Regions from separate parts of the Streptomyces sp. NBC_01515 genome, predicted to be linked through region 2. Evidence: riboswitches for the same ligand, from Rfam matches in the RefSeq annotation. Region 2 holds a riboswitch; each other region holds the start of a gene.

Region 1 (7,234 bases), 6.9 Mb from region 2:
GAGTGTAACGCGCGGAGCTGGTCTCAGGTGCGGTGGGGGACCACGGCCACCGGGCACGCGGTGTGTTCCAGTACGGCGTGCAGGGTGGGCCCGAGTGTCGTGCCCGCGCGGCCGATCACCAGCAGTTCCGCCGAGGCCGGGACCGACGCCTGGACCAGGGCGGCCGCCGGGCTCTGGAGACGGAGATCCTCGTAGACACCCACGTGCGGATACTTCTCCCGCCAGGGCCGCAGCGCGTCCGAGAGGCGTTGCGTCTCCTGGTCCTCCCAGCGTCCTCGGTCCTTCTCGGGCGGTGCGTACGGCATCCAGTGCTCGGCGGGCGAGGGCAGCCGCCAGGCGTGGACGACGTGCAGGCCGGTGTCGCGTCGGCAGGCGGCGTCGAAGGCGAAGTCGACGACGGCGCCGGGGAGTTCGCCGCCGTCGACCCCCAGCGTCACGCCGTACGGTGACCGCGGGCGACGGCTGTGGACGGACCCGCTCGGCACCAGCACCACCGGCCGCTCGGAGTGCTCGGCGACCCCGTGGGCCACGGAACCGAGGGCCAGGCCCGCGAAACCGCCCGTACCGCGCAGCCCGAGGACCGTGCAGTCCGCCTCGGCGGTCAGGGGGAGCAGGGCCGGCACGACCTCTCCGGTGAGGGCGACCACCTCGGCCCGGAGTTCGGGGTGGTCCTTCGCGAGGGACGTGACGAGGGCGTCGGGAGAGGGCTCGCGGAAGTAGGGCCAGGTGGTGAGGAGTTGCTCGTCGGGGAGTGTCGAGACGTGGACGACCCGCAGGGCGAGTCCACGCAACCCGGCTTCCGTTGCTGCCCAGTCGGCCGCGATGCGACTGTCCGCGGAACCGTCGACACCGACAACGATCAGTTGGGCCATGGCCGTTGGACCTCCGTGCGAGCGGGTCGGGGCCTCTACGATCCGCCGCGCGGAGCGTGCCGCACAGGGGTCGGACGGAACCGGGGGAAAGTCCAGCGGTACCGGTACAGAGCGGCAGTGGTTCAGGAGCACCTCCGTGCCGCACCCCGCAGCGGGAGCCGACCGCCGATCTTGATACGTTGGCCGGGCCAGTCGCGCCACAACCGAGGCCAGGGAATCCGGTGGGAATCCGGAACTGACGCGCAGCGGTGAGGGGGACGGGCGGGGCAATCCACGCCACTGGGGCGACGCGGGCCGGCCGAGGGAGCCGGTGTGCGACGCGCCGGGAAGGCGCCCCGTCCGGACGAACCCGAGTCCGAAGACCTGCTGGCACCTTCTCGCCCTCGGCGAGGGGGAGTTCGTAGGCCAGGCTCCGCGTTCGAGCCCCGACAGGCAAGGCATGCCCGTGATCCGTACCGCCCCCGTCCCACTGCGCCGCCGTACCGCGGCCCTCCTCGTCGCGCCCGCCCTGCTGCTCACCGCGTGCGGCGGATCCGACGGCGACAGCGCCGACGGCGAGACGGAGAAGTCCGCCGCGGGCTTCCCGCTCACGCTCACCGACTGCGGGCACAAGGTCACGGTGAAGTCGGCCCCCGAGCGGGTCGTCTCCCTCAACCAGGGCACCACCGAGATCCTGCTCTCCCTCGGCCTCGCCGACCGCATCGCCGGCACCGCCACCTGGACCGACCCGGTGCTCAAGGGCCTGGAGAAGGCGAACGCGAGCGTGCCGCGCCTCGCCGACAACGCCCCCTCCTTCGAGAAGGTCCTCGACGCCGAACCCGACTTCGTCACCGCCTCCTTCGTCTCGACGCTCGGCAAGGGCGGAGTCGCGACCCGCGAACAGTTCGAGAAGCTGGGCGTGCCGACGTACGTCTCGCCGTCCGACTGCGCGGGCAAGGACAACGACAGCGGTGGCGACGGTTCGCGCAGCACACCGCTCACGCTCGACAGCGTCTACGGCGAGATACGCGACCTGTCCCGCGCGATGGGCGTGAAGGCGCGCGGCGACCAGCTCGTGGCCCAGCTGAAGGCGCGGGTGACCAAGGCCACCACCGGCCTCGACGCCTCCGACACCACCCTCATGTACTGGTTCGCCAACGCTCAGTCGCCCTACCTGGCGGGCTGCTGCGGCGCCCCCGGCGCCATCACCCGCACCGTCGGAGCGAAGAACGCCTTCTCCGACACCCACGACGAGTGGCCCCAGATCAACTGGGAGACCGTCGCCGACCGCGACCCCGACGTCATCGTCCTCGGCGATCTGACCCGCAAGTCGCAGACCGCCGAGACCGCCAAGGCGAAGATCCACTTCCTGGAGACCAACGCGGCCACCCGCAACCTCACCGCCGTCAAGAAGAAGCGGTACATCCTGCTCAGCGGCCAGGCGATGAACCCCTCCATCCGCACCGTCGAAGGGATCGAGCAGGTCGCCGCAGGCCTGCGCGACTTCGGACTCGCCAAGTGACCGTCCGCACCCTGCTGTTGACGGGTGGCGGGCTCATCGCGCTGCTGGTCTCCGTGGCCTTCGCGGTGACCATCGGCCCCGCCGACATCTCCACGGCCGACGTGTGGGCGTCCATCGCGTCCCACCTCGGCGGCGGCGAGAGCACGCTCGCCCCGCTCAGGGACGGCATCGTCTGGGACCTGCGCATGCCGCGCACGCTGCTCGCCGCCGTCTGCGGTGCCGGGCTCGCGTTGTGCGGCGCGGTCATGCAGTCCCTGCTGCGCAATCCGCTGGCGGACCCGTTCGTGCTCGGCGTCTCGTCCGGGGCGTCCACGGGGGCGGTCGCTGTGGTCGTGCTCGGGGTGGGCGGCGGGGCGGTGTCGCTGGCGGCGGGCGCGTTCGTCGGTGCCCTGCTCTCCTTCGGGCTGGTGATGCTGCTCAGCCACAGCCTCGGCGCGAGCATGGACCGGGTGGTGCTGTCCGGCGTGGCGGCCATGCAACTCTTCTCCGCGCTCACGTCGTTCACGGTGCTGACGTCGGCGGACGCCGAGACCACCAAGGGTGTGCTCTTCTGGCTGCTCGGCTCGCTGTCCGGCGCGGACTGGGGTCAAGTGCTGCTGTGCGCGGGCGCGTTGGCGCTCGTGCTGGTCGTCTGCCTGGGCCATGCCACCACGTTGGACGCGTTCGCCTTCGGCGAGGAGGCAGCGGCAGGCCTCGGCGTGAACGTCGCCCGAACCCGGCTGATCCTGCTGTGCGCCACCGCGCTGCTCACCGCCGTCCTGGTCAGCTGCGCCGGGGCGATCGGCTTCGTCGGCCTGGTCCTGCCGCATGTCACCCGTGCGTTGACCGGTTCCGGGCATGTACGACTGCTGCCGGTCACCACGCTGACCGGAGCCGTCTTCCTGGTGTGGGTGGACACCCTCGCCCGTACCGTCGTCGATCCCCAGGAGGTGCCGGTGGGGGTGGTGACGTCACTGATCGGCGTACCCGCGTTCGTGATTGTCCTGCACCGAGGTCGGAGCAAGACATGAGCACCCGCGCTCCGGACACCGGCCTGCACGCGGACCGGGTGGCCCGCCGCACCGACGGCCAACTCATCGTCGACGGCGTCACGCTCGCCCTGCACCCCGGCGAGACCGTCGGCCTCCTCGGCCCCAACGGGTCAGGAAAATCAACCCTGTTGCGCCTACTGGCCGGTGTCCTCCCGACCTCCACCGGAGTCGTCACGCTGGACGGTCTTCCGCTCCCCGAGATCGGGCGCCGCGCGACCGCCCGCCGTATCGCCACCGTCGAGCAACACACCCACACCCAGACCGAGTTGACCGTCCGCGAGGTCGTCGCCCTCGGCCGCATCCCGCACCGCCGCGCCTGGTCACCGGCGTCGGCCGCCGACGCCCACGCCGTCACCGAGGCCCTCGAACGCACCGGGTTGATCGACCGGGCCGCCCAGTCCTGGCACACCCTCTCCGGCGGCGAACGCCAACGCGCCCAGATCGCCCGCGCGTTGGCCCAGGAACCCCGCGAACTCCTGTTGGACGAGCCGACCAACCACCTGGACATCCAGCACCAGTTGGACCTGCTGGACCTGATCGCCGACCTCCCGGTCACCACCGTGATCGCCCTCCACGACCTCAACCTCGCCGCGATGCACTGCGACCGCCTACTCGTCCTCGACACCGGCCGCACGGTCGCCGAGGGCACCCCGACCGAGGTCCTCACCCCGGCCCTGATCATGGACGTCTACGGGGTCCGTGCCGAGGTCAGTCACGACCCTGGGCATCCTGTGATTCGTTTTCTGCGGCGGGGGAGCGGGGCGTCGTAGCGGCGGGCGACCCCTTCTCCAACTGGCCGAGGTGCAGCCGGTGTTGGGCTAGTGCACGGAGAATCCGCCGTCCACGAAGACCGACTGCCCGGTGACGTAAGCGGAGGCGCGGCTCGCCAGGAACACCGTCGCGCCCGCGAAGTCCTCGGCGAGGCCGTTGCGGCCGATCAGGGTGCGGGCGGCCAGGGCCGTCACCATCGCAGGGTTGGACGAGAGTCGTTCGTTGAGCGGGGTCATCACGAAACCCGGGACCAGGGTGTTGCAGGTGACGCCGTGGGGGGACCAGGCCTCGGCCTGGGAGCGGGCCAGGGACTCCAGTGCGCCCTTGGAGACGCCGTAGGCGCCGCTCTGGGCGAACGCGCGGTGGGCCTGCTGGGAGGTGATGTGGATGATGCGGCCGAAGCCCCGTTCGGCCATGCCGGGGCCGAAGCGCTGGCCCAGGAGGTGGGGGGCCTCCAGGTTCAGGGCCATCGTGGTGTCCCATACCTCCTCGCTCAACTCACCCATCGGCGGGCGCAAGTTGACGCCGGCGCTGTTCACGAGGATGTCCGGCTCGCCGAACACCTCGGCTGCCGCTTCCGCCGCCGCCCGGACACCGTCCCGGGTGCTCAGATCGGCGCTCACCCACGCCGCCCGGCAGCCCGCCGCCGTCAACTCGTCGACCGTGACGGTCAGTTCCTGCTCCTTGCGTGCCACTACGACCACGCTCGCCCCCGCCCGGGCGAGTGCCCCGGCGGCGGCCCGGCCGATGCCGGAGCTGCCGCCGGTCACGACGGCGACTCGGCCGTCGAGTGAGAACAGTTCGGAGAGGTAGTCGTTGGAGAGCATTGCCGCAGCTTAGGCGCCGGGTCCGGGCGGGTGGGACGGGGCCCTGTCGGACGTGGGCCGACAGCCCCGCACCCCTGCCGTGTCGGCTCTGATGGCATGCCCCTCGCACCGGCGGCACCAACTAGGTACCATCGCAGCATGCCATCACTGAATGTGTCCTTCACCGAAGAGGAACTTGACGGAGTGCGTGCGGCCGCCGCGGCCGAGGGGAAGAGCCTCAAGCAGTATCTGCACGACCTCGGTGTGCGCGAGATGCAGCGCGGCCGGTTCGTCGCCGGCGCGTCCGTGTGGGCCGAGCGGCTGCGCGGGGAGTTCGACGACGCCTTCCCCGACGAGGTGCCGCCTTCCGAGCGTGACGGGGCCGCGGCCGCCTGATGCACCTGTACATCGACGTCTCCTGGCTGCTCGACGTCCAGGAGGCCGCCCTCGGCCGCGAGGACATGTCGGTCTCCGACTACTCCGCGCTCGTGGCCGCCGTATCCCGGCACAAGACCAAGCTGCCGACCCTCGCCGCCGCCGACCCGGACGCCGCCTGGCGGGCCGCCGCGCTCATGCACACCATCGTGCGCCTGGAGCCACTGCCGCACCGCAACAGCCTCTACGCCGCGTTCGTCGCCGCCCAGTACATGGGCCAGTCCGGGGAGGGGATCGACCCGCCCTACGGCGCCCTCTCCGACCTTGTCCGCAAGATCCGGGACACGCGGGTCGGGGTCCTCGCCGTCGCCGATCAGTTGCGGTCCTGGAAGGTCTGACCTGCGGCGACCTGCTACGGCTCCGCGAACGTGGGCCCGTAACCCTGCGTAGGCTGTCCCCGTGTCTTCTGCCCGTCTGCGTCGCGTCGCCGTCCTCGTCCTCGAAGGCGCCAAGCCGCTCGACGTCGGAATCCCCGCGCAGGTGTTCACGACGCGGGCGAGCATGCCGTACGAGGTGCGGTTGTGCGGTGCGGCGCCCGGACTGGTGACCGGGGGCGACGGGCTGTCGTACCACGTGGCCGATGGTCTCGACGCGCTGACCTGGGCCGACATCGTGTTCCTGCCCGGGTACCGGTTCCCGGACCGGGAGGATCCGCCGCAGGGTGTCCTGGACGCGCTGATCGCCGCGCACGACCGGGGCGCGCGGCTCGCCGCGATCTCGACCGGGGCCTTCGCGCTCGCCGCCACGGGGCTGCTCGACGGGAAGCGCGCCACGACGCACTGGCACTACACGCGGGCGCTCGCGACGAAGTACCCGCACGTCCAGGTCGACGAGAACGTCCTGTTCGTCGACGAGGGCAGCGTGCTGACCTCGGCGGGCGCCGCCTCGGGCATCGACCTGTGCCTGCACATCCTGCGCGGCGACCTCGGGGTGGCCGCGTCCAATCACGCGGCCCGGCGCCTGGTCGCGGCCCCCTACCGCAGCGGCGGTCAGGCGCAGTACGTGCCGCGCAGTGTGCCCGAGCCGCTCGGTGAACGGTTCGCCGCGACCCGCGAGTGGGCGCTGCACCGGCTCGGCGAACCCCTCACCCTGGAGACGCTCGCCCGGCAGGCCGCGGTCTCGCCGCGCACCTTCTCGCGGCGCTTCGTCGACGAGACCGGCTACACGCCGATGCAGTGGGTCATGCGCGCCCGTATCGACATGGCCCGTGAGCTGCTCGAACGGTCCGAGCGCAGCGTCGAGCAGATCGCCGCCGACGTCGGTCTCGGCACCGGTGCGAATCTCCGGCTGCACTTCCACCGTCTCCTCGGTACGACGCCGAGCGAGTACCGGCGGACCTTCGCGCAGGGGGAGTAGCCCGGCCCTCCTCGGGGGTGTGGCGGGATCCTTTTGAACCATGGCGATCGCGCCACTGTCCGCGACGGCTGCCGCGCGCGAGCCTGGTGGGGAACCGAAGGGACTTAACTCATGACTCGCATTGCCATCAATGGATTCGGCCGCATCGGACGCAATGTGCTGCGCGCCCTGCTCGAACGCGACAGCGAGCTGGAGGTCGTCGCCGTCAACGACCTTACGGAGCCCGCCACTTTGGCGCGACTGCTCGCCTTCGACACGACGTCCGGCCGGCTCGGCCGCCCCGTGACCGTCGACGGGGACACCCTTGTCGTCGACGGCCGGCGCATCAAGGTCCTCGCCGAGCGCGAACCGGCCGACCTGCCCTGGGCCGAACTCGAAGTGGACCTCGTGCTGGAGGCCACGGGCCGTTTCACCTCCGCCAAGGCCGCCCGCGCCCACCTCGACGCGGGCGCGCGCAAGGTA
Region 2 (7,234 bases):
TACTGGGATGTTGCCGGGTACTCGGCACCGTAGGCCTCGTCACCGGAGGAGACGGTGATCGCGACACCCGGGTGCTTGAAGTACGAGGTGTCCTCGGAGGTCTGCGTGGAGGCCTCGGAGCCGCCCCAGCTGTTGGAGACGAACTTCGCGCCCAGGGCGACGGCCTCGTTCTCGGCGGTGCCGAGGTTGGCGTCGGTGGCCGAAGTGGCCTCCACCAGGATGATGTTGCAGTTCGGGCAGACCGCGCTGACCATGTCGATGTCGAGCGCTTCCTCGCCCGCCCAGCCGGTGTCGTTCGTCGGCAGGGAGGTGGTCGAGCCGGTCTGGCTGACCTGCTTGAAGCAGCCGCTGGCCACGGTGCAGGCCGACAGCCCGAAGTTGGAGCGGTAAGTGGCCAGGTCCGAGGCCGCGTTGGGGTCGTTGTACGCGTCGACCACCGCGACCGTCAGGCCGGAGCCGCCGGTCGAGGGAAGCGCGTACGCGCTGTGCAGGTTGGCCGGGCTCAGCCCGGACACCGCGGCTGCGGCGTCCGCGTGCACGGCGGAGGCCAGTCGCTGCTTGATGTCGGTGCGCCGCTGGGCGAAGCAGGACGCCGAACCGGGGGCCGCGGTCGCGCAGAGGCGCTCGGTCGGCACCTTCTGCCCGGCCTTGCCGGTCGAGTGGACGGCCTGGGCCGCGGGGGACGTCAGGGCCTTGGAGTTCTGGGTGACCTTGGAGACCTGGGCGGACTGGACGGCGGCCTGTGGGGCGGGCTGCGCGTCGGCGGGGGAGGCCGCCACGAGCCCGAAGACGCTGAGGGTGAGGGCGGGTACGGCGGCGGTCAGCAGTCTTCGCAGACTCCGTCTGGGCTTCTCACGCATGGGGTACTGCCTCCATCGTTGGAGTGGGGTTCCTCGGCGTGGTGGCAGGCCTGTGACGCGCGTAGCGGCGGCAGATGACGTCGTCATGGGCATGACACTTTGAGCGTCCTGTGGGGCCATTGATGAATGACATGAACAGGACGGGTGGAACGTAGCCGGGGCGACGAGACCGCGAACAGACGCACCCCATGAACTTTGCCGCTCCATAGAAACTCCATGGACGGCCCATGGAAGCTCCATGGGCCGTCCGCGAAGTAAGACACAGATAAAGGGCGACCGGGGGTCGGCCGGGTGGGGCTAGAAGTCCTCGTCCAGGTCGACCGTGCCCTCCACCGCGACCTGGTACGCCGACGGGCGGCGCTCGAAGAAGTTGGTCAGCTCCTGGACGCCCTGCAACTCCATGAAGGAGAAGGGGTTCTCGGAGCCGTACACCGGGGCGAAGCCCAGCCGCTGGAGGCGCTGGTCCGCGACGCACTCCAGGTACTGGCGCATCGAGTCGGTGTTCATGCCCGGCAGACCCTCACCGCACAGGTCGCGCCCGAACTGCAGCTCCGCCTCGACGGCTTCGCGCAGCATGTCGGTCACCTCCTGCTGGAGCTGGTCGTCGAACAGCTCCGGCTCCTCCTTGCGGACGGTGTCGACCACCTCGAAGGCGAAGCTCATGTGCATGGTCTCGTCGCGGAACACCCAGTTGGTGCCGGTGGCGAGGCCGTGCAGGAGACCCCGGCTGCGGAACCAGTAGACGTACGCGAACGCGCCGTAGAAGAACAACCCTTCGATGCACGCGGCGAAGCAGATCAGATTCAGGAGGAAGCGGCGGCGGTCGGCCTGGGTCTGGAGGCTGTCCAGCTTCTCGACCTCGTTGATCCACTTGAAGCAGAACTCGGCCTTCTCGCGGATGGAGGGGATGTTCTCCACCGCGTCGAAGGCGGCCGTCCTGTCCTCCGGGTCGGGCAGGTAGGTGTCGAGCAGCGTCAAGTAGAACTGGACGTGCACGGCCTCCTCGAAGAGCTGACGGCTCAAGTACAGCCGCGCCTCGGGGGAGTTGATGTGCTTGTACAGCGTCAGCACGAGGTTGTTCGCCACGATCGAGTCACCCGTCGCGAAGAACGCGACCAGCCGGCCGATCATGTGCTGCTCACCCGGCGTCAGCTTCGCGAGATCGGCGACGTCCGAGTGGAGGTCGACCTCCTCGACGGTCCAGGTGTTCTTGATCGCGTCCCGGTAGCGCTCGTAGAAGTCCGGGTAGCGCATCGGGCGGAGGGTCAGCTCGAAGCCCGGGTCGAGGAGGTTCTTTTCGGTGGAGCTCATTACTGGCAGGCCTCGCAGGACTCGGGGTTCTCAAGAGAGCAGGCGACCGCGTCTTCGTCGGGGGTCAACTGCTGTACGGGGATGGGGGTTTGGGTTTGAACCTGGGCCTGGGCCGCGCGGGCGATGCGGGTCGCCGGGCGGGAGCGCAGGTAGTACGTCGTCTTCAGGCCCTGCTTCCAGGCGTACGCGTACATCGAGGAGAGCTTGCCGATCGTCGGCGTCTCCAGGAACAGGTTCAGGGACTGGGACTGGTCCAGGAACGGGGTGCGGGCGGCGGCCATGTCGATCAGGCCGCGCTGCGGGATCTCCCACGCCGTGCGGTACAGGGCGCGGACCTCGGCCGGGATCCAACTGAAGCCCTGCACCGAGCCGTTGGCCTCGCGCAGGGCCTCACGGGTGCGGGCGTCCCACACGCCGAGCTGCTTCAGCTCGTTCACCAGGTAGGAGTTGACCTGGAGGAACTCGCCGGACAGCGTCTCGCGCTTGAAGAGGTTCGAGACCTGCGGCTCGATGCACTCGTAGACACCCGCGATGGACGCGATGGTGGCGGTGGGCGCGATGGCCAGCAGGAGTGAATTGCGCATGCCGGTCTGGGCGATACGTTCCCGCAGCGCGGCCCAGCGCTCCGGCCAGGTCAGCTCCACGTCGTAGTGGTCCGGGTGCAGGACACCGCGGGCCGTGCGGGTCTTCTCCCAGGCGGGCAACGGGCCGTTGCGCTCCGCGAGTTCGGCGGAGGCCTCGTACGCGGCGAGCATGATGCGCTCGGCGATGCGCGTCGAAAGGGCCTGCGCCTGCGGGGAGTCGAAGGGGACGCGGAGTTTGAAGAAGACGTCCTGGAGGCCCATCGCGCCCAGGCCGACCGGGCGCCAGCGGGCGTTGGAACGGCCCGCCTGCTCGGTCGGGTAGAAGTTGATGTCGACCACGCGGTCCAGGAAGGTGACGGCCGTGCGGACGGTCTCGTCCAGCCGCTCCCAGTCGATGTCGTCGCCGACCACGAACGCGCCGAGGTTCACCGAACCCAGGTTGCAGACCGCCGTCTCGCCGTCGTCCGTGACCTCCAGGATCTCCGTGCAGAGGTTGGAGGAGTGGACCGTGTGGCCCGGCTCGGCCGTCTGGTTGGCGGTGCGGTTGGCCGCGTCCTTGAAGGTCATCCAGCCGTTGCCGGTCTGCGCGAGGGTGCGCATCATGCGGCCGTAGAGGTCACGGGCCGGGATGGCCTTCTTGGCGAGCCCCTGCGCCTCGGCCTTGCGGTACGCGGCGTCGAACTCGTCGCCCCACAGGTCGACCAGCTCGGGCACGTCGGCGGGGGAGAACAGCGACCAGTCGCCGTTCTCGTTCACCCGGCGCATGAACTCGTCCGGGATCCAGTGCGCGAGGTTCAGGTTGTGCGTACGGCGGGCGTCCTCACCCGTGTTGTCCCGCAGCTCCAGGAACTCCTCGATGTCGGAGTGCCAGGTCTCCAGGTACACCGCGGCGGCACCCTTGCGCCGGCCGCCCTGGTTCACCGCGGCGACCGAGGCGTCCAGCGTCTTCAGGAACGGGACGATGCCGTTGGAGTGCCCGTTCGTGCCCCGGATCAGCGAACCCCGGCTGCGGATGCGGGAGTACGACAGCCCGATGCCGCCGGCGTGCTTCGAGAGGCGGGCGACCTGGTGGTAGCGGTCGTAGATGGAGTCCAGCTCGTCCAGCGGGGAGTCGAGGAGGTAGCAGGACGACATCTGGGGGTGCCGGGTGCCGGAGTTGAAGAGCGTGGGGGAGGACGGGAGGTAGTCCAGGCGGCTCATCAGGCGGTAGAGCGCGGCCACTTCGTCCAGGGCGCGGGTGCTGTCGTCCTCGGCGAGACCGGCGGCCACGCGCAGCATGAAGTGCTGGGGGGTCTCGATGACCTTGCGGGTGATCGGGTGCCGCAGGAGGTAACGGCTGTACAGGGTGCGCAGGCCGAAGTAGCCGAAGCGGTCGTCGGCGCCCTCATCGAAGGAGGCGGCGATCAGCGCGTCGAGGCGGGCCGCGTGCAGCGTCGCGAACTCGGCGGTGCGGTCGGCGATGAGGCCCTCGCGGTGGCCCACGGCGACGGACTCGGTGAACGTCGTGACGCCCTGGGAGGCGGCCTCGGCGGCGATGCTGACCGTCAGCAGCCGGGCGGCCAGCCGGGAGTAGACCGGGTCCTCGGAGATGAGGCCGGCGGCCGCCTCCGTGGCCAGCTCGCGCAGTTCCGCCACGTCCGCGTGCGCGGACCGGCCGCGCAACGTGGCGGCGGCGACCCGGCCGGGGTCGGCGTCGGGGAGGTCGGCGGTCAGCTCGGTCAGGGTCCGCAGGATCGCGGTACCGGGGCCGTCGGCGCCCTGAACAGCCGTACCGGGAACGTCGGTTCCGGGTCCGGTCGCGGTCGCTACGATCGCCTCGTTCACCTGGGTCGCTGATGCCGGCTCTGCTGGCGCGATGGTCACGGTGGGGCTCTCCCTCGCTCGGCACGGGGCCTCGCCGAGGGCAGGCGGCAGTACACGAGCGCACGGGGCGTCGCGTCCACCGGCCCACTCCACGAGGCCCGGACGTCATGCGCCTGGCCGGGTGGCCGGACGCGAGCTGTCGGCAGGTCCTCGGACTGACCATGCGTGCATATGCACGTAAGTACACCGTTGCGGGACAGTTCCGGATTCGCACCGGATTCCCCTGCGGCGACAGCGAGCATGAGCATACATCTTGTGCTCGCCTGTCACGTCACCACCAGATGTTGTGTCGCGGTGGTTTCAGAGTGTCAGCTTGTAGGTGAGCAGAGTGAGATCGTCCAGGTGTGGCACGGGGTTCCAGTCGCGGTCGGGGGTGCGGACGAAACCCAGGCGTTCGTAGATGCGGTGGGCCGCGTGCATGGAACTCTGGGTCGACAGGACTACGGCCTCGCAGCCCTCGGTGGCTCGGGCACGGTCGATGCAGGCGCGGACGAGGGCCTCGCCTGCGCCTCGGCCGCGGGCGGTGCGGGCGATCGCCAGTGCGCGGATCTCTGTCTCGCCGGGTCGCGCTATGTCGGCGACCGGGCCGGGGCCGGGGACGAAGGTGACTCCGCCGAGGAGGTGGTCGCCCTCCACGGCGACGAGGACTTCGGCTGCTGCGGCTCGGCTTGCTACGTCCTTCAGTACGGGGAGGTAGGGGTCGTCGTCGCCGTAGTCGAGGAGGCCGTCGTCGAGGTAGGCGTGGGCTGTGAGGGTGCCGAGGTCTTCGTATTCGGTGGGGTTGGCTCGGCGGATGAGGATGTCCATGGGGGTCAGTGTGTACGAACAGCGGGCCGCCGAGGGGGGTGCTCCCGGTGGCCCGCTGCGGGTCGTGTGTGGCTGGTCGCGCAGTTCCCCGCGCCCCTGGGTGGGGACGGTCAGCCTGCGTTAGTGGGTTGCCCCTGCTGTTGCCGGAGGTAGTTCCACCTCTACGCCCGGGTCGCCCGCGTCCGCCGTGTAGTCGGCGGGGCTTGTCTCGTCCACGCCCTCGGGGGCCTTGAACGCCTTCAGCGCGAACGTGAGGACCACCGTCACCACGACGTTCATCACGAACGCCGTCAGGCCGATGTAGCCGATCTCGCCGATGCCGGGGATCTCCTTGGACGAGCCGCCGAAGTGGTCCTGGGTCGGGGAGGCGACCCCGTACGCGGCGAGGGTGCCGTAGATCATGCCGACCGCCCAGCCGGTGAGGAGGGCCCAGCGGTGGGGCCAGCGGGTGAAGAGGCCGCCCACCAGGGACGGGAAGGTCTGGAGGATCCAGATGCCGCCCAGGAGCTGGAAGTTGATGGCGACCGTCTTGTCCATCGTCAGGACGAAGGCCAGGGCGCCCACCTTCACCAGGAGGGAGACGATCTTGGAGACCTTTGTCTCCTGGGCCGGGGTCGCGTCCGGCTTGATGAAGTCCTTGTAGATGTTGCGGGTGAAGAGGTTCGCCGCCGCGATGGACATGATCGCCGCGGGGACGAGGGCGCCGATGCCGATCGCCGCGAAGGCCACGCCCGCGAACCAGTCCGGGAACATGTTCTCGAACAGCTGCGGGATCGCCAACTGGCCGTTGGTGACCTTGACTCCGGCCGCGATCGCCATGAAGCCGAGCAGCGCGAGCAGGCCCAGCATCAGTGAATACAGCGGCAGGATCGTGGTGTTGCGGCGGATCACGTTGCGGCTCTTGGAGGAGAGCGTCGCGGTGATCGAGTGGGGGTACATGAACAGGGCCAGCGCCGAGCCCAACGCCAGTGTGGCGTACGTCCATTGGCCCGCCGGTGCGGGGACGAGTCCGCCCGCCCCGGCCGCCTTGAACTTGGCGCCCGCCGCGCTGAAGATGTCGTCGAAGCCGCCGAGCTTGATCGGGATGTAGATGATCGCCACCGTGATGACGAGGTAGATCAGCCCGTCCTTCACGAACGCGATCAGCGCGGGCGCCCGCAGGCCCGATGAATAGGTGTACGCCGCCAGCACCGCGAACGCGATCAGCAGTGGCAGGTCCTTCACGAACCAGTTGGAGTTCGCGCTGCCGCCGACCCCCATGACGTCCAACACGGCCTGGATGCCGACCAGTTGGAGCGCGATGTACGGCATCGTCGCGAGGATGCCGGTGACCGCCACGGCCAGGGACAGCCCCTTGGAGCCGAAGCGCCCGCGCACGAAGTCCGAGGTCGTCACGTATCCGTGCTTGTGCGACACCGACCAGAGGCGGGGCAGGAACGTGAAGATGAGGGGGTACACGAGGATCGTGTACGGCACCGCGAAGAAGCCGGCCGCGCCCGCCGCGTAGACCGCCGCCGGGACCGCCACGAACGTGTAAGCCGTGTAGAGGTCGCCGCCGAGCAGGAACCAGGTGACCCAGGTGCCGAACGACCGTCCGCCCAGGCCCCATTCGTCGAGGCTCTGCTCGTTGTCGGCGCGGCGCCAGCGGGCGGCCAGGAAGCCCAGGACCGTGACGGCCAGGAAGAAGAAGATGAAGACGCCGAGAGCGACGCCGTTCACGCCGTCGTTCACCGGTTACCTCCATGGCGGGTCCGCTGGTCGCGCTGCCACAGCTTGTAGGCGGTCATCGTCAGCACCGTCGAGATCAGC
Region 3 (7,234 bases), 4.3 Mb from region 2:
CCGGCGGCACAACTGCTCCAGCAGATCGATCGCGTCGGCGGCGGAACGGGCCGGACCGTCGACCAGCTCGGTCAGCTCCACCGGCACCTTCACCGGCGCACCGGGCTCGGCCAGCAACTCCTTCTCGACCAGGCCGAAGTGCTCGGCCAGCGCGGCCCGCAGGCCCGGCAGCGCGTTCGCCTGCCCGCCCCACACCTGCGAGGCGCGCAGCACGGCGAGGACGAGGTTCACGCGTGCCTCGCCGACCGGTCCGCCGCCGAGGATGTGCAGTCCGTCGCGGATCTGTACGTCCTTGATCTCGCACAGGTAGCCGTCGATGTGCATGACGAACTCGTCGAACGCCGCGTCGTCCGGCTGGTCGTCCACATGCAGGTCGTGGTGCAGCTCGGCCGCCTTCACCAGCGTCCAGATCTGCGCGCGCACGGCCGGTGCCTTCGTCGGGTCCAGGTCGGACACGAGGGCGTACTCGTCGAGGAGTTGCTCCAGCTTCGCCAGGTCGCCGTAGGTGTCGGCACGCGCCATCGGCGGCACCAGGTGGTCGACGACCGTGGCGTGCCCGCGCCGCTTGGCCTGCGTCCCCTCGCCGGGGTCGTTCACGATGAACGGGTAGATCAGCGGGAGTTCACCGAGTACGGCATCCGGCGCGCAGCCGCTGCTGAGCCCAAGTCCCTTGCCCGGCAGCCATTCCATGGTGCCGTGCTTGCCCATGTGGATGATCGCGTCGGCGCCGAAGCTGTTGTCCAGCCACCGGTACGCGGCCATGTAGTGGTGCGAGGGCGGCATGTCGGGGTCGTGGTAGATCGCGATCGGGTTCTCCCCGAAGCCGCGCGGCGGCTGGATCATCACGACGACGTTCCCGAACTGGAGCGAGGCGAGCACGATGTCGTCGCCGTCGACGTAGAGGTTGCCGGGCGGCTCACCCCAGGCGTCCAACATGCCCTGCCTGAGGTCCGGTTCGAGCTTGTCGAACCATGCCTGGTAGTCGGCGAGCGGCACGCGCGCGGGCGCGGCGGCCAGTTGCTCCTCGGTGAGCCATTCGACGTCGTGGCCACCGGCGTTGATGAGCCGGTGGATCAACTCGTCCCCGTTGTCCGGGTGTTCGTCGACCCCGTACCCGGCGTCCCGCAGGGCATCGAGCACCCGGATCGCCGAGGCGGGCGTGTCCAGGCCGACCGCGTTGCCGACCCGCGAGTGCTTCGTCGGATAGGCGGTGAAGACGACCGCGAGCTTCTTCTCGGCGTTCGGCTTGTGCTTCAACTTCGCGTGCCGTACGGCGATTCCGGCGACCCGCGCGGCCCGCTCGGGGTCGGCGACGTAGACCGGGACGTCGTCCGGGCCCTCCTCCTTGAAGGAGAACGGGACGGTGATGAGCCGTCCGTCGAACTCCGGGATCGCGACCTGCATCGCGGCGTCCATGGGGGAGAGGGCGGCGGAGGAATCGTCCCAGGTCGCCCTGGACGACGTAAGGCAAAGTCCCTGCAGCACAGGGACGTTGAGGTCGGCGAGCGCGCCGATGTCCCAGGCTTCCTCGTCGCCGCCTGCCGATGCCTGTGAGGCGTGCGTACCGCCGGCGGCGAGGACGGTGGCGATGAGTGCGTCGGCCCTGCCGAGGATCTCGTACAGCCCGGAGTCGGCGCCGCGCAGCGAACCGCAGTACACGGCAAGGGCGTTGGCGCCCTTGGCCTCGATCTGGTCGCAGAGGGTGTCCACGAAGGCGGTGTTGCCGCTGAGGTGGTGCGCCCGGTAGAAGAGGACGCCGACGGTCGGCCGGCCCTCGACGAAGGCACGCTCGCCGTGGACGCCGAACTCGGCCATCTCCCGCGGCTCTTCGAAGCCCTCGCCCGTGAGCAGCACCGTGTCCGAGAGGAACCGGGCGAGTTCGGCGAGGTTCTCCGGTCCGCCCTCGACGAGATACCTGAGCGCCTCGGCGACCACACCCGCCGGTACCGACGACTCGGCCATCAACTCCGCGTCGGGGACGGTCTCCCCGCCCAGCAGCACGGTCGGAATCCCGGACGCCTTCAGCGCGGCGAGCCCGTCCTCCCAGGCGCGCTTGCCGCCGAGCAGTCGTACGACGGCGACGTCCGCGCCCGCGACGAGCGCGGGCAACTCGGCCGCCACGTCCACCCGGTTCGGGTTGCCGATCCGGTACCCGGCGCCGGAGGCCCGGGCCGCCAGCAGATCCGTGTCGGCGGTCGACAACAACAACACTGTGCTCATGCGGGCGCTCCCGGTGGAATGAAAGGCAGTCCTTGCGGCGCGCCGGACTCGATGAGTCGCCAGAGCGCGTCCGTGTCCGCGTGCTGTTCGATGAGGTCGCCGAGCCGGTCGAGCTGCTCCTCGCGCAGCGCGGCGAACGAGGTGTCGGGCGCCGGCACGAACCGGCGGCCCGCGGCGGCCGCCACCTCGCGCAGAAACGCCCGCCGGAATCCGTCCGACTCCAGCGAGCCGTGCCAGTGGGTACCCCAGGTCTGACCGACCCGGCAGCCGTCCAAGAAGGCTTCTCCGCCGGTGAGTTGGGCGATTCCGTGGTGGATCTCGTAGCCCTCGACCGGTTCGCCGAGGGCTACGCCGACGGGCCGGGTGAGGGTCTTCTCGCGCGCGAACCGCACGCGCAGCGGCAGGACGCCGAGCCCGTCGACCGGCCCCTGCCGGCTCTCGACCTCGTCGTCGATGTGCTCGCCGAGGATCTGAAAGCCACCGCAGATACCGAGAGTTGGCCGCTGCTCGGCCGCCCTGCGCACGAGGGCGTCCGCAAGTCCCCGCTCCCGCAGCCACTCCAGCGCCTTCACCGTCCCCCGGGTCCCCGGGATCACGACGAGGTCCGCGTCGGCCAGCTCCTCCGGCCGGTCCACGAACCGCACCACGACACCCGGTTCGGCGGCCAACGCGTCCACGTCGGTGAAGTTGGACATGAGGGGGATCGCGCAGACGGCGACCCGCAGCACGTCCTCGCCGACCGGCGGCGCGGTGTTCGACTCGCGCACGGTGCCGCGCAGCGAGATCCGCAGCCCGTCCTCCTCGTCGATCCCGAGCCCGTGCCGGAACGGCAGCACGCCGTACGTCCGCCGCCCGGTGAGGCCGAGCAGCATCTCCAACCCCGGTTCCAGCAGCGATACATCGCCCCGGAACTTGTTGACGAGGAACCCGGCGACGAAGGCCTGGTCCTCGGGGCTGAGCAGCGCGACGGTCCCGAAGAAGGAGGCGAAGACGCCCCCGCGGTCGATGTCGCCGACCACGAGCACGGGCAGTCGGGCATTGCGCGCGATGCCCATGTTCACGATGTCGGTCCGCCGCAGATTGATCTCCGCGGGCGAACCGGCCCCCTCACAGATCACCGCGTCATACGTGCCCCGCAACTCGGCGAGACAGTCCAACACGGTCCCGAGCAGGGCCTCTTGCCGCCCGCCGTGATAGCCGCGGGCACTCATCTCGCCAACGGGCCTGCCCATCAGCACGACTTGGCTGGTGCGGTCGCTGCCCGGCTTCAGCAGCACGGGATTCATCAGCGCGGTCGGCTCGATCCGGCACGCCTGGGCCTGCATGGCCTGCGCCCGCCCGATCTCGGCACCCTCGCGCGTCACGAACGAATTCAGGGACATGTTCTGCGCCTTGAACGGCGCGACCTTCACACCCTGCCGCACCAGCCACCGGCAGATCCCGGCGGTGACGACACTCTTCCCGGCGTCCGAGGTGGTGCCGGCCACCAACAACCCACCGCCGCTCATGACTTCAGCCCCTTCACCAGCAGCCGCCCGGCGACACTGACCCCGAGCGCGAGCAGACCGACGCGCCGGGACAGCCGTACGGCACGCGCGATGTCCGGTACGGCGACGGCGCGTCCGTCGCCGTTCAGCACGGGCCGGTGCTCGACCCGGCCGCCGTAGGAGAGCGTCCCGCCGAGGCGTACGCCGAGGGCTCCCGCGAAGGAGGCCTCCACGGGGCCTGCGTTGGGGCTGGGGTGTTTGCGGGCGTCGGTGCGCCAGGCGCGGGCGGCGCCGCGCGGGTCGCCGCCCGCGACGGTCGCGAGGGCGGCGGTGAGGCGGGCGCCCGGCCAGCCGGCGACGTCGTCGAGGCGGGCCGAAGCCCAGCCGTAGCGGCGGTACTTGGCCGACTTGTGGCCGACCATCGCGTCGAGGGTGTTCACGGCCCGGAAGCCGACCAGGCCCGGGACGCCCGCGATGCCGCCCCAGACCAGGGCGCCGACGACCGCGTCGGAGGTGTTCTCGGCGACGGACTCGACGACGGCCCGGGCGATCCCGTCGGCGTCGAGGGACTGCGGGTCCCGCCCGCAGAGGTGGGGGAGCCGGGCCCGCGCACCGTCGATGTCACCGGCCTCCAGCGCCCGCCCGATGACCCCGGCCTCGCGCGCGAGGGAGGTCCCGCCGACGACGGCCCAGGTGGCGGCGGCGGTGAGGGCGGCAGAGGCCGTACGGGACGGTCGTAGGGCCGAAGTGGCCGCGGCGGCGAGGGTGATGGTGCCACCGACGCACACGGCGGTGTGCAGGGCGCCCCAGCCCCGGTGGTCGCGCCACAGCACCTGTTCCACGGCGCCCGCGGCACGGCCGAAGGCGGCGACCGGATGCCCGCGGCGGGGATCGCCGAGCAGGTGGTCACCGAGGAGGCCGGCGGCGGCGCCGTACGCGAAGACGCGATCGGCACGCATCGGGTCAGCCGATCGCTGGATCGGACACGGTGCGGGTACGGGACCTCGAACGACAGCCGAGCATGGCGATATGTCCTCACTCAGGGTGTCCACGCCCTGGTTCGACGAGACCGGCGGTGAGAGTTCCTGGCTCCCGGGGGTGTCTACCCCGGTGACAGTGGCGGGACCGCGCCGGATTCGCACCGGCTTCCTCTCCTGCCGCCGTATATGGCTCCGGCAGTCCACCATGCTGTTGGAAGGGCCGTCAACTTGCTGTTGACCTGCGGGGACGGAGTGTGCTGATGCCCACACGCGAGGGATCGGAGGGGTCACGCGGACGTGGGGTGCGGGACGGCGATCCGTCCCGCACCCCACGTTCCGTTCGACTGGCGGCCGGTCAGGCCACGATCAGATAGATCCCGTACGCCACCGCCGCCGCGCAGGCCGCGAAGCAGGCGTACGCGCCGGTCAGGGCGAGGGGCGCGGAGTCGCCCTGGGCGGTGGCGCGTTCGCGGCGGGAGAGGCCGACGATGCCGAGGGTGAAGACGGCCACCAGGGAGACGGTGGCGACGAGGCTGACGCCGAAGACGGAGCCGAGGGCTGCCCAGTCGATGTGCATGCTGATTCGTTCCTTCGTGTCCGGGGCGCGGGGCTCAGACGGCGGCGGCCGGCGGTGTCGCCGGGTCGGACTGCACGATGGGGGCCGGGTTCACGGGCGGCGAGGGGATCGTCGCCGTGAGGCCTTCGGAGAGGGCGACCGACGGGGGCGGCGGGGTCACGGCGGCGATCGCGGTGGTGATCACGCCGGCCGGTTCGTCGATCTCGTTGACGTTCGAGGCGTCGACGACCTGGCGGCGGGAGAGCAGCCAGATGCCGGCGCTGGAGGCGACCAGGAAGACGGCCACCAGCGCGGTGCCCCAGTCGCCGAGGTCGGTCACGGACTCGGCGAGCGCGCCGACCAGCGCGGCGGCCGGCAGCGTCAGACCCCAGGCGACGAACATCCGGGTCGCGGTCGACCAGCGGACGACCCCGCCCTTGCGGCCGAGGCCCGCGCCCATCACCGAGCCGGAGACGGCGTGCGTGGTGGAGAGCGAGAAGCCGATGTGCGAGGAGGCCAGGATGACCGCGGCGGCGCTGGTCTGGGCGGCGAAGCCCTGCTGCGGCTGGAGGTCGGTCAGGCCCTTGCCCATGGTGCGGATGATGCGCCAGCCGCCGATGTAGGTGCCCATCGCGATGGCGAGGCCCGCGGAGAGGATGACCCAGGTGGGCGGGTCCGAGTCGGGGGCGATGGAGCCGCCGGCGATCAGGGCCAGGGTGATGATGCCCATCGTCTTCTGCGCGTCGTTCGTGCCGTGGGCCAGCGAGACCAGTCCGGCGGAGGCGATCTGGCCGGCGCGGAAGCCCCTGTCGGCGGCCTTGCCCCCGGCGTTGCGGCTCAGGGCGTAGGAGAAGCGGGTGGCGAGCATCGCCGCGATGCCCGCGACGATCGGGGCGGCGACCGCCGGGAGCAGGACCTTGGTGACCAGGACGTCGCCGTGGACCGCGCCGGTGCCGGCCGAGGCGATGGTGGCGCCGATCAGACCGCCCATCAGGGCGTGCGAGGAACTGGACGGCAGGCCGACGAGCCAGGTCACCAGGTTCCAGAGGATCGCGCCGACGAGGGCGGCGAAGATGACCTCGGGACGGATGCCGCTCTCGTCGACGAGACCCTTGGAGATCGTGTTGGCGACCTCCACGGAGAGAAAAGCGCCCACCAGGTTGAGGGTGGCCGACATGGCCACCGCGACCTTGGGCTTGAGCGCACCGGTCGAGATGGTGGTGGCCATCGCGTTGGCGGTGTCGTGGAAACCGTTCGTAAAATCGAACGCGAGTGCGGTGATGACCACAATCGCGAGGATCAGCGAGAAGTTTTCCATTTACCCAGGCAATCGTTCGAGGTCATCGGCGCGTTGACCGTAGGCAATCTGGATGAACGGAAGATGAACTGAGGGGGTCCCTGCGGTGGCCGGATTGCCTAGTAAATCGCTTAGTAGCCCCGGGCGAACTTCCTCAGTTGGCTCACCGTCCCGTTGAAGAGATTCTGGTCACCCGGCAGGCTCCCGCTGTTGTCGTACTGCCAGAAGGTCCAGTACGACCATCCGGCGGGCAGCGGGCCGGCGTCCGCCGCGTTGTGGCGGGCGATCCACAGCGCGTGTGTCGAGGCCAGGGAGCTGTTGTTGCCCGTGCAGGTCTTCCACCACAGGGTGGTCGTGTAGATCACCGGGCGGCGGCCGGTCTCCCGGTTCACCTCGGCGCTGAAGGCCTTGATCCAGTTGACCATCGCGGTCTTGCTCAGGCCGTAGCAGCCGTGCTTCTTGTCGTACGGGTTGTATTCGATGTCCAGCGCGGGCGGCAGCGTCCAGCCGTCCGCCTTCCAGTCGCCGCCGTGCGCCACGAAGTACGCGGCCTGGCTCGCGCCCGACGACCTGTCCGGCAGGGCGAAGTGGTACGCGCCGCGGATGATGCCGGCCTTGCGGGCGCCGTCGTACTGCTGATCGAAGTACGGGTTGCGGTAGGTGGTCGACTCGGTCGCCTTGACGTAGACGAACG
Region 4 (7,234 bases), 1.3 Mb from region 2:
AACCCCAAGACGATCGTGTTCTTCGCCGCCGTACTGCCCCAGTTCGTGGACCGCGAACAGGGCCATGTGACAGGGCAGATGCTGCTCCTCGGCCTCGTCTTCAACCTCATCGCCGTGGCCTCGGACAGCGTGTGGGGGCTGGTCGCGTCCACGGCCAGGGACTGGTTCGCCCGCTCGCCCCGCCGACTGTCCGCGGTGGGCGGGGTCGGCGGGCTCACGATGATCGGCCTGGGCGTGACGGTCGCGGTGACCGGCCGCAAGGACTGACTCCGCAAGGACTCAAGGACTTGAAGGACTTGAAGGACTGACTTCGTAAGGACCGACCGCGCTACGCCCGTCTCAACAGCCCGTTCACCGCCCGCCCGAACATCGACCGCGCGGCCCACCGCAGCGGCCGGTCGAAGAGCCGCGGCAGGAAGCGCACCGCCAGCTCCTCCTCCCACACCACGCGGCTACGGCCGCCCGGCCCGGGCCGGACCTCGATCTCCGCCCAGCCGGTGACGAACCGCCCCCGCTTCTCCAGGCGGACCAGACCCGGCTCGTCCTCCGTCGGCGGGCGCCACACGGTGACCTCCATGCGGTCGTCGAAGCCGAGCGGGCCGAGCCCGGAGCGGGCCACGAAGACCGTGCCCTCACCGGTCGGCGGAGGGGTGACCACGGTGACCCTGGTCAGCGGGACGACGTCGGCGTGGCGTGGCCACTCCGTCAACCGGCGCCACGCCTCCTCAAGGGGAAGCGGGGCCGTGCGTTCGAGACGGAAGTTGACCATGTATGGATCGTAGAGAACGCTTCTTGATCGGCGGTACTTTCATCGGCGGCTCACACCCATGGCCTAGCGGTTCACAGGTACGCAGACGTACACCGGACGGCCGCCCCGAGTTTTCCCGCGTCCCGGCCGGAGCGGGCGCCTCCCCCCTAGGCTCTGTCCCATGGGTGGGCATCCCGCCTGCCCGCAGGGGGAGTTGGTCGTCATGCCACTGAAGGCCTACGGCGTACTGATCACGCGCGCGGTGGACACGAGGCGCGAGGGCGCCGCCGGTACACCGCACTACCAGATCCATCTCACGGACGACTCGGGCACACATTTCCGGGCCGCCGTGAACGTCCTGTCCGCGGAACAGCCCTCCGAGCTGCTCTACCTCGTCAGCGAGGACTTCCAACACCCGGTCACCGCCCGCCTGGAGGGCCTCCCGAGCGGCTGGAACACCCTGCTGCCCGGACCCGGCGGCCCGAACCTCGACTTCGTGCGCGGCAACCTCTTCGACCCGGCGCAGCTGCGCACACTCCCGCCGGACGCGAGCGGTCCCGACAACGACCTCGCCGACCTCCTCGACCACTACGTACGGCGCGCGGTGGACGACCCGGACGCCCGGCTGTACGTCTTCGGCGAGCGCTTCGGCCCCGAACCGACCGTCAAGGACAAGGTGTTCGGCTTCCTGCCGGGCAACGGCGTCCACGACATCCACATGAACCAGGGCAACAGCCGCCGTTTCAGCGGCGACGACGGGGTCTGGCAGGACGGCGGCCTCCTCATCCACTTCCCGGCACAGTCCCGCTGGGTCGGCATCTTCCTCGCCTTCCAGAGCCAGTCCTGGCACACCGACGACACCACCGGCCACACCCTGGAGGGCACCGACGGCTCGCGCCCCGACCCCGGCAGCCGGCCCGTCCGCGTCGTGGCGGCCCTGGTCAACCCGCGCGGCCCGGCGCCCGAGTTGGAGAGCGTCACGCTCCTCAACGCCTCGCCCGATCCCCTCGATCCGACGGGCTGGCGCGTCCGGGACCGGCTCGGCCACTCCTGCGCGGTACCGCCCGGCCCCCTCGCCCCGGGCGCCACCCTGCTCGTCCCGCTCACCGACGGCGTCCAACTCGGCAACCAGGGCGGCGAGATCACCCTCCTCGACGCGAACGGCCTCAAGGTCCACGGCGTCTCGTACACCGCCGACCAGGCCGCACGGGAGGGCTGGACGGTCGTGTTCTGACCAACTGGGCCGCTCTGCCCGGAAGTTCCGGTCGCAAAACGGCCCACGGCAATCCACCGTTCCCCCTACGCCCCGCACCCGGCTCGGTGACTCACTCGTCTCCGAGTTCCCGCCCGAGCCGCAGATTCCACCGCCCGGACCGTCCACTGAGGTCCGTCGCGGTGAGCGGTGGTACGTCGAGCCGCCAGAACGCCGGCCCGGGCGCGTCGAGAACCGTGACCGCAACGGCCCGCACGAACTCCTGCTCGACCACCGCGAGGGTCCTGCCCTCGAACCCGGCCGCCGCCTCCAGCCACCGCCCCGCCCGCTCGCAGAGCACCCGCACCGACTCCCCGCCGTGAGGCACCGCATCCGGATCCGTCAGCCAGGCCATCACCGCGTCCGGCTCCCGCGCCATCACCTCGTCGAGGGTCAGCCCCCGCCAACGCCCCATGTCCAACCCCGCCAACTCCGCCTCCGCCACGCCCGAGAGGCCCAGCGCGGACGCCGTCTCCCGGCACCGCACGCTGGGCGAGACCAGCACCCGGTCGGCCGAGCGGAGCGAACCCGCGGCGGACTCGGCGCGGGCCGTACCGCTCGGGTCGAGCGGGCTGCCGTCGTCGAACCGGGTCTCCCGCAGGGACCGGTTCATCGCTGGCGAGATCAGGGTGATGCGGCTGGTCACGTGGTCGCTCCAGTTCTCCGGGCAGGGGTGGACATCGTCTCGCGTGCACCTCGGGGTGGGGGCGGCCGGGAGGGTGCCCTCCCGGCCGCCCCCACCGCCATCGGGTCAGGACCCGGCCAGCTCCTCACGGACCGTGCGGGCCGCGGCCACCAGGTTCTCCAGCGACGCGCGGGTCTCGGGCCAGCCGCGGGTCTTCAGGCCGCAGTCCGGGTTGACCCACAACCGCTCCGCCGGGATGGCCTCAAGTCCCTTGCGCAGCAAGGCCGCTGCCTCGGCCGTACTCGGCACGCGCGGAGAGTGGATGTCGTAGACACCCGGTCCCGCCTCGCGCGGGTAACCGTGCTCGGCCAGCTCCCGGGCGACCTGCATGTGCGAACGGGCCGCCTCCAGGCTGATGACGTCCGCGTCGAGGTCGTCGATGGCCTGCACGATGTCGCCGAACTCGGCGTAGCACATGTGCGTGTGGACCTGCGTCTCCGGCCGGACCCCGGCGGTGGTCAGCCGGAACGCCTCCGTGGCCCAGGCGAGATACGCCTCCCGGTCCGCCGCGCGCAGCGGGAGGGTCTCGCGCAGAGCGGGTTCGTCGACCTGGATGACCGACGTCCCGGCCGCCTCAAGGTCGTTGACCTCGTCGCGCAGGGCTAGGGCGACCTGCCGGGCGGTGTCGCCGAGCGGCTGGTCGTCGCGGACGAAGGACCAGGCGAGCATGGTGACCGGTCCGGTGAGCATGCCCTTGACCGGGCGTGCGGTGAGGGACTGGGCGTACGTCGTCCAGCGCACCGTCATCGGTTCGGGGCGGGAGATGTCGCCGGCCAGGATCGGCGGGCGGACATAACGGGTGCCGTAGGACTGGACCCAGCCGTGCTGCGTGGCGAGGTACCCCGTCAGCTGCTCGGCGAAGTACTGGACCATGTCGTTGCGTTCGGGCTCGCCGTGCACGAGGACGTCCAGGCCGGTCTTCTCCTGGAAGGAGATGACCTCGCCGATCTCCGCCCTGATCCGCTCCTCGTAACCGGCCGTGTCGATCCGCCGCGCCCTCAAGTCGGCCCGCGCGGTGCGCAGTTCGGCGGTCTGCGGGAACGAGCCGATCGTGGTCGTCGGCAGCGGCGGCAGCCCGAGATGCGCACGCTGCGCCGAAGTCCGCTCGTCGTACGGCTGGGAGCGGCGGCCGTCGGCATCCGTGACCGCGGCGGCCCGCGCCCGTACGGCCGGGTCGCTGGTGAGCGCCGAACCGGCTCGGGAGGCCAAGTCGGCGCGGTTGGCGGCGAGTTCGGCGGTGATCGTGTCGGTGCCCTGGGTCAATCCCTTGGCGAGCGTGACGATCTCGGCCGTCTTCTGCCGTGCGAACGCGAGCCAGCGCAGGATCTGCGGCTCGATGTCCCGCTCGGCGGTCGCGTCGAGCGGCACATGGAGCAGCGAGCAGGAGGCGGCCACGTCGACCCGGTCGGCCAGACCGAGCAACGTGCCCAGTGTGGCAAGGGACTTGGTGAGGTCGTTGACCCAGACGTTACGGCCGTTGACCACGCCCGCGATCAGCCGCTTGCCGGGCAGTCCGCCTACGGAGGCGAGGTCGTCCAGGTTGGCGGCGGCGGCCTCGGTGAAGTCGAGCGCGAGGCCCTCCACGGGCGCCTTCGCGAGGACCGGCAGCGCGTCGCCGAGCCGGTCGAAGTACGAGGCGATCAGCAGCTTCGGCCGGTCCGTGAGGGCGCCGAGGTCGCGGTACGCGCGGGTGGTGGCGCTGAGTTCGGCCGGGGTGCGGTCCTGGACCAGGGCGGGTTCGTCGAGCTGCACCCATTCCGCGCCCGCCGCGCGCAGGTCGGCGAGGACCTCGGCGTACACGGGCAGCAGCCGGTCCAGGAGGGTCAGCGGATCGAAGTCCGTGGCCACCCCGGGCGCGGGCTTGGCGAGCAGGAGGTAGGTGACCGGGCCGACGAGCACCGGGCGGGCGGTCAGGCCCAGGGCGAGAGCCTCCTTCAACTCCGCCACCTGCTTGGTGGAGTCGGTGGTGAAGACGGTGTCCGGGCCCAACTCGGGCACGAGGTAGTGGTAGTTGGTGTCGAACCACTTCGTCATCTCCAGCGGCGCCACGTCCTGCGTGCCGCGCGCCATCGCGAAGTAGCCGTCCAGCGCGTCGAGTTCGACGGCGGCGCGGTGGCGTTCGGGGATGGCGCCGACCATGACGGTGGTGTCGAGGACGTGGTCGTAGTACGAGAAGTCGCCGGTCGGGACCTCGTGGATGCCGGCCTCGGCCAGTTGCTGCCAGTTCGTGCGGCGCAGTTCGGCTGCGGTGGCCCGGAGGGCGTCGGCGTCGACGCGGCCCTTCCAGTAGCCCTCGATGGCCTTCTTGAGTTCTCGGCCCTTGCCCTGGCGGGGGTAGCCGTAGACGGTGGCCCGTGCTGCCGCGGCTGCGGACTTCGGTGTCACGGAAATCTCCTTCGCGAGATATCTCCCTGGATCCCGGTGTCGGGACGTGAGCGCGAAGGTTCGTAGACCGGGGGATGGTGACCGCCCGTGTGTACGCCGACCCGCCCACGAGGTCACCGGGATTCCGCGCGCGAATGCTTCGCGTGCGGGCAGGTGGCAGGTCTTCGGACTTGCGGGCACGGCCTCCGTTTGGACCGGAGGTCACCTACTGGCCGTCGCTTCCCAGGTCCTGTTGTGGGGCCCAGTGCGTATGACGGCGGTCGTTCCCGCTTACCGCTGCGGGGCAGTCCCGGAATCTCACCGGGTTCCCTCTTGCGACGCGTCCGTCTGGCTGACGGGGCGAACCAGCTGCGCGGCCAGCCTAAAGGGTTTGGGGTGGGTGCGTCGATTTTTGGCTGACGGCCGGTGGGGGCTGGTCGCGCCCACGCGGCGGAGCCGCAAATCGATACAGCCCCGCGCCCCTAAAAAACAGGGTGGGGTCAGTTGGGCGGGGTTCCGAAGGCTCGGAGGATTTGCTCGGCCGCCAGGGTTGCTGTCAACTCGCCCTCGCGTACCTGGCGTTCGAGGTCCGGAGCCAGCGCGCGGACCGTCGGATCTGAGTGCAGGCGGCCCAGGAGTTCTTCTCGGACCATCGTCCATGTCCAGTCCACCTGCTGCTCGCTGCGTTTGGCAGCCAGGCGGCCCGTGGAGTCCAGCAGTGAGCGGTGTTGTTCCAGGCGTTCCCAGACCGTGTCCAGGCCGGTGCCCTCGCGTGCGCTGCAGCTCAGTACCGGCGGGGTCCAGGCCGCGTCGGCGGGATGCATCAGCCGTAGTGCGCCTGCCAGTTCACGTGCCGCGCTCTTCGCGTCGCGCTCGTGCGGGCCGTCCGCCTTGTTGACGGCGATGACGTCCGCCAGTTCCAGGACGCCCTTCTTGATGCCCTGTAATTGGTCGCCGGTGCGGGCCAGGGTCAACAACAGGAAGGAGTCGACCATGTTGGCGACCGCCGTTTCCGACTGGCCCACGCCTACCGTCTCGACGAGGACGACGTCGTAGCCCGCCGCCTCCATCACCACGATGGACTCGCGGGTCGCCTTCGCCACGCCGCCCAGCGTGCCGGCGGTGGGGGAGGGGCGGACGAAGGCGGCCGGGTCCACGGCCAGGCGTTCCATGCGGGTCTTGTCGCCGAGGATCGAGCCGCCCGTGCGGGTCGACGACGGGTCCACGGCCAGCACCGCGACCCGGAAGCCCTGTGAGGTCAGCAGTGTGCCGAACGCGTCGATGAAGGTCGACTTGCCGACGCCCGGTACGCCGCTGATGCCGATCCGGCGGGCCTGGCCGCTGTGCGGGAGGAGTTCGGTCAGCAACTCCTGGGCCATGACCCGGTGTTGGGGTTTGGTCGACTCGACGAGGGTGATGGCGCGGGCCACCAGGGCCCGCTTGCCGTCGAGTACGCCCTTCACATAGGTGTCGACCTCGATCACGGGGTGTGCCCGAGGTCGGCGGCCAGGCGCTGTACGAGGTCGTAGGCCGCGTCCGGGATCACTGTCCCGGGCGGGAACACGGCCGCCGCGCCCATCTCCAGGAGGGTGGGGACGTCCTGGGGTGGGATGACTCCGCCGACCACGATCATGATGTCCTCGCGGCCCTCCTCGGCGAGGGATTCCTTCAACGCCGGTACGAGGGTGAGGTGTCCGGCGGCGAGGGACGACACCCCGACGATGTGTACGTCCGCCTCGACCGCCTGGCGGGCCACCTCGCCGGGGGTCTGGAACAGCGGGCCGACGTCGACGTCGAAACCGAGGTCGGCGAAGGCGGTGGCGATCACCTTCTGGCCGCGGTCGTGGCCGTCCTGGCCCATCTTGGCGACCAGGATGCGGGGGCGACGGCCCTCGGCCTCCTCGAAGGAGCTGACCAGGGTGCGGGTGCGCTCGACGGACGGGGAGTCGCCGGCTTCGGTGCGGTACACACCGGCGATCGTACGGATCTGGCTCGCGTGCCGCCCGTACACCTTCTCCAGCGCGTCGGAGATCTCGCCGACCGTCGCCTTCGCGCGGGCCGCGTTCACCGCCAGCTCCAGGAGGTTGCCCGTGCCCTCGTCGGCCGCGCGGGTCAGCGCGTGTAGCGAGTCCTGGGTGGCCTGTTCGTCGCGCTCGGCGCGCAACCGCCGTAGTTTCTCGATCTG

What was found. A riboswitch is a leader RNA that binds a small molecule or an ion and turns the genes downstream of it on or off. The one in region 2 is predicted to bind cobalamin.
Region 1: another riboswitch for cobalamin. It lies ahead of OG407_RS02255 (ABC transporter substrate-binding protein); the one in region 2 lies ahead of OG407_RS33945 (ribonucleoside-diphosphate reductase subunit alpha).
Region 3: another riboswitch for cobalamin. It lies ahead of OG407_RS13825 (cobalamin biosynthesis protein); the one in region 2 lies ahead of OG407_RS33945 (ribonucleoside-diphosphate reductase subunit alpha).
Region 4: another riboswitch for cobalamin. It lies ahead of metE (5-methyltetrahydropteroyltriglutamate--homocysteine S-methyltransferase); the one in region 2 lies ahead of OG407_RS33945 (ribonucleoside-diphosphate reductase subunit alpha).

The regions. Positions count from the first base shown of each region.
Region 1 covers NZ_CP109416.1:580,818-588,051, reverse strand. Annotated here, with positions in the region: gene OG407_RS02260 (universal stress protein) at 24-872, opposite strand; cobalamin riboswitch at 1,045-1,258, shown strand; gene OG407_RS02255 (ABC transporter substrate-binding protein) at 1,312-2,373, shown strand; gene OG407_RS02250 (FecCD family ABC transporter permease) at 2,370-3,383, shown strand; gene OG407_RS02245 (ABC transporter ATP-binding protein) at 3,380-4,174, shown strand; gene OG407_RS02240 (SDR family NAD(P)-dependent oxidoreductase) at 4,223-5,002, opposite strand; gene OG407_RS02235 (hypothetical protein) at 5,141-5,377, shown strand; gene OG407_RS02230 (hypothetical protein) at 5,377-5,754, shown strand; gene OG407_RS02225 (GlxA family transcriptional regulator) at 5,816-6,772, shown strand; gene gap (type I glyceraldehyde-3-phosphate dehydrogenase) at 6,884-7,234, shown strand, end outside.
Region 2 covers NZ_CP109416.1:7,461,119-7,468,352, forward strand. Annotated here, with positions in the region: gene OG407_RS33935 (putative Ig domain-containing protein) at 1-860, opposite strand, end outside; gene OG407_RS33940 (ribonucleotide-diphosphate reductase subunit beta) at 1,158-2,171, opposite strand; gene OG407_RS33945 (ribonucleoside-diphosphate reductase subunit alpha) at 2,171-4,618, opposite strand; cobalamin riboswitch at 4,742-4,873, opposite strand; gene OG407_RS33950 (GNAT family N-acetyltransferase) at 4,919-5,425, opposite strand; gene mctP (monocarboxylate uptake permease MctP) at 5,546-7,156, opposite strand; gene OG407_RS33960 (DUF3311 domain-containing protein) at 7,153-7,234, opposite strand, start outside.
Region 3 covers NZ_CP109416.1:3,122,114-3,129,347, reverse strand. Annotated here, with positions in the region: gene cobN (cobaltochelatase subunit CobN) at 1-2,220, opposite strand, end outside; gene OG407_RS13830 (cobyric acid synthase) at 2,217-3,728, opposite strand; gene OG407_RS13825 (cobalamin biosynthesis protein) at 3,725-4,666, opposite strand; cobalamin riboswitch at 4,766-4,908, opposite strand; gene OG407_RS13820 (hypothetical protein) at 5,043-5,264, opposite strand; gene OG407_RS13815 (anion permease) at 5,299-6,561, opposite strand; gene OG407_RS13810 (lysozyme) at 6,672-7,234, opposite strand, start outside.
Region 4 covers NZ_CP109416.1:8,809,771-8,817,004, forward strand. Annotated here, with positions in the region: gene OG407_RS39385 (LysE family translocator) at 1-267, shown strand, start outside; gene OG407_RS39390 (SRPBCC family protein) at 329-769, opposite strand; gene OG407_RS39395 (DUF2278 family protein) at 972-1,982, shown strand; gene OG407_RS39400 (histidine phosphatase family protein) at 2,074-2,646, opposite strand; gene metE (5-methyltetrahydropteroyltriglutamate--homocysteine S-methyltransferase) at 2,752-5,070, opposite strand; cobalamin riboswitch at 5,208-5,434, opposite strand; gene meaB (methylmalonyl Co-A mutase-associated GTPase MeaB) at 5,550-6,533, opposite strand; gene scpA (methylmalonyl-CoA mutase) at 6,530-7,234, opposite strand, start outside.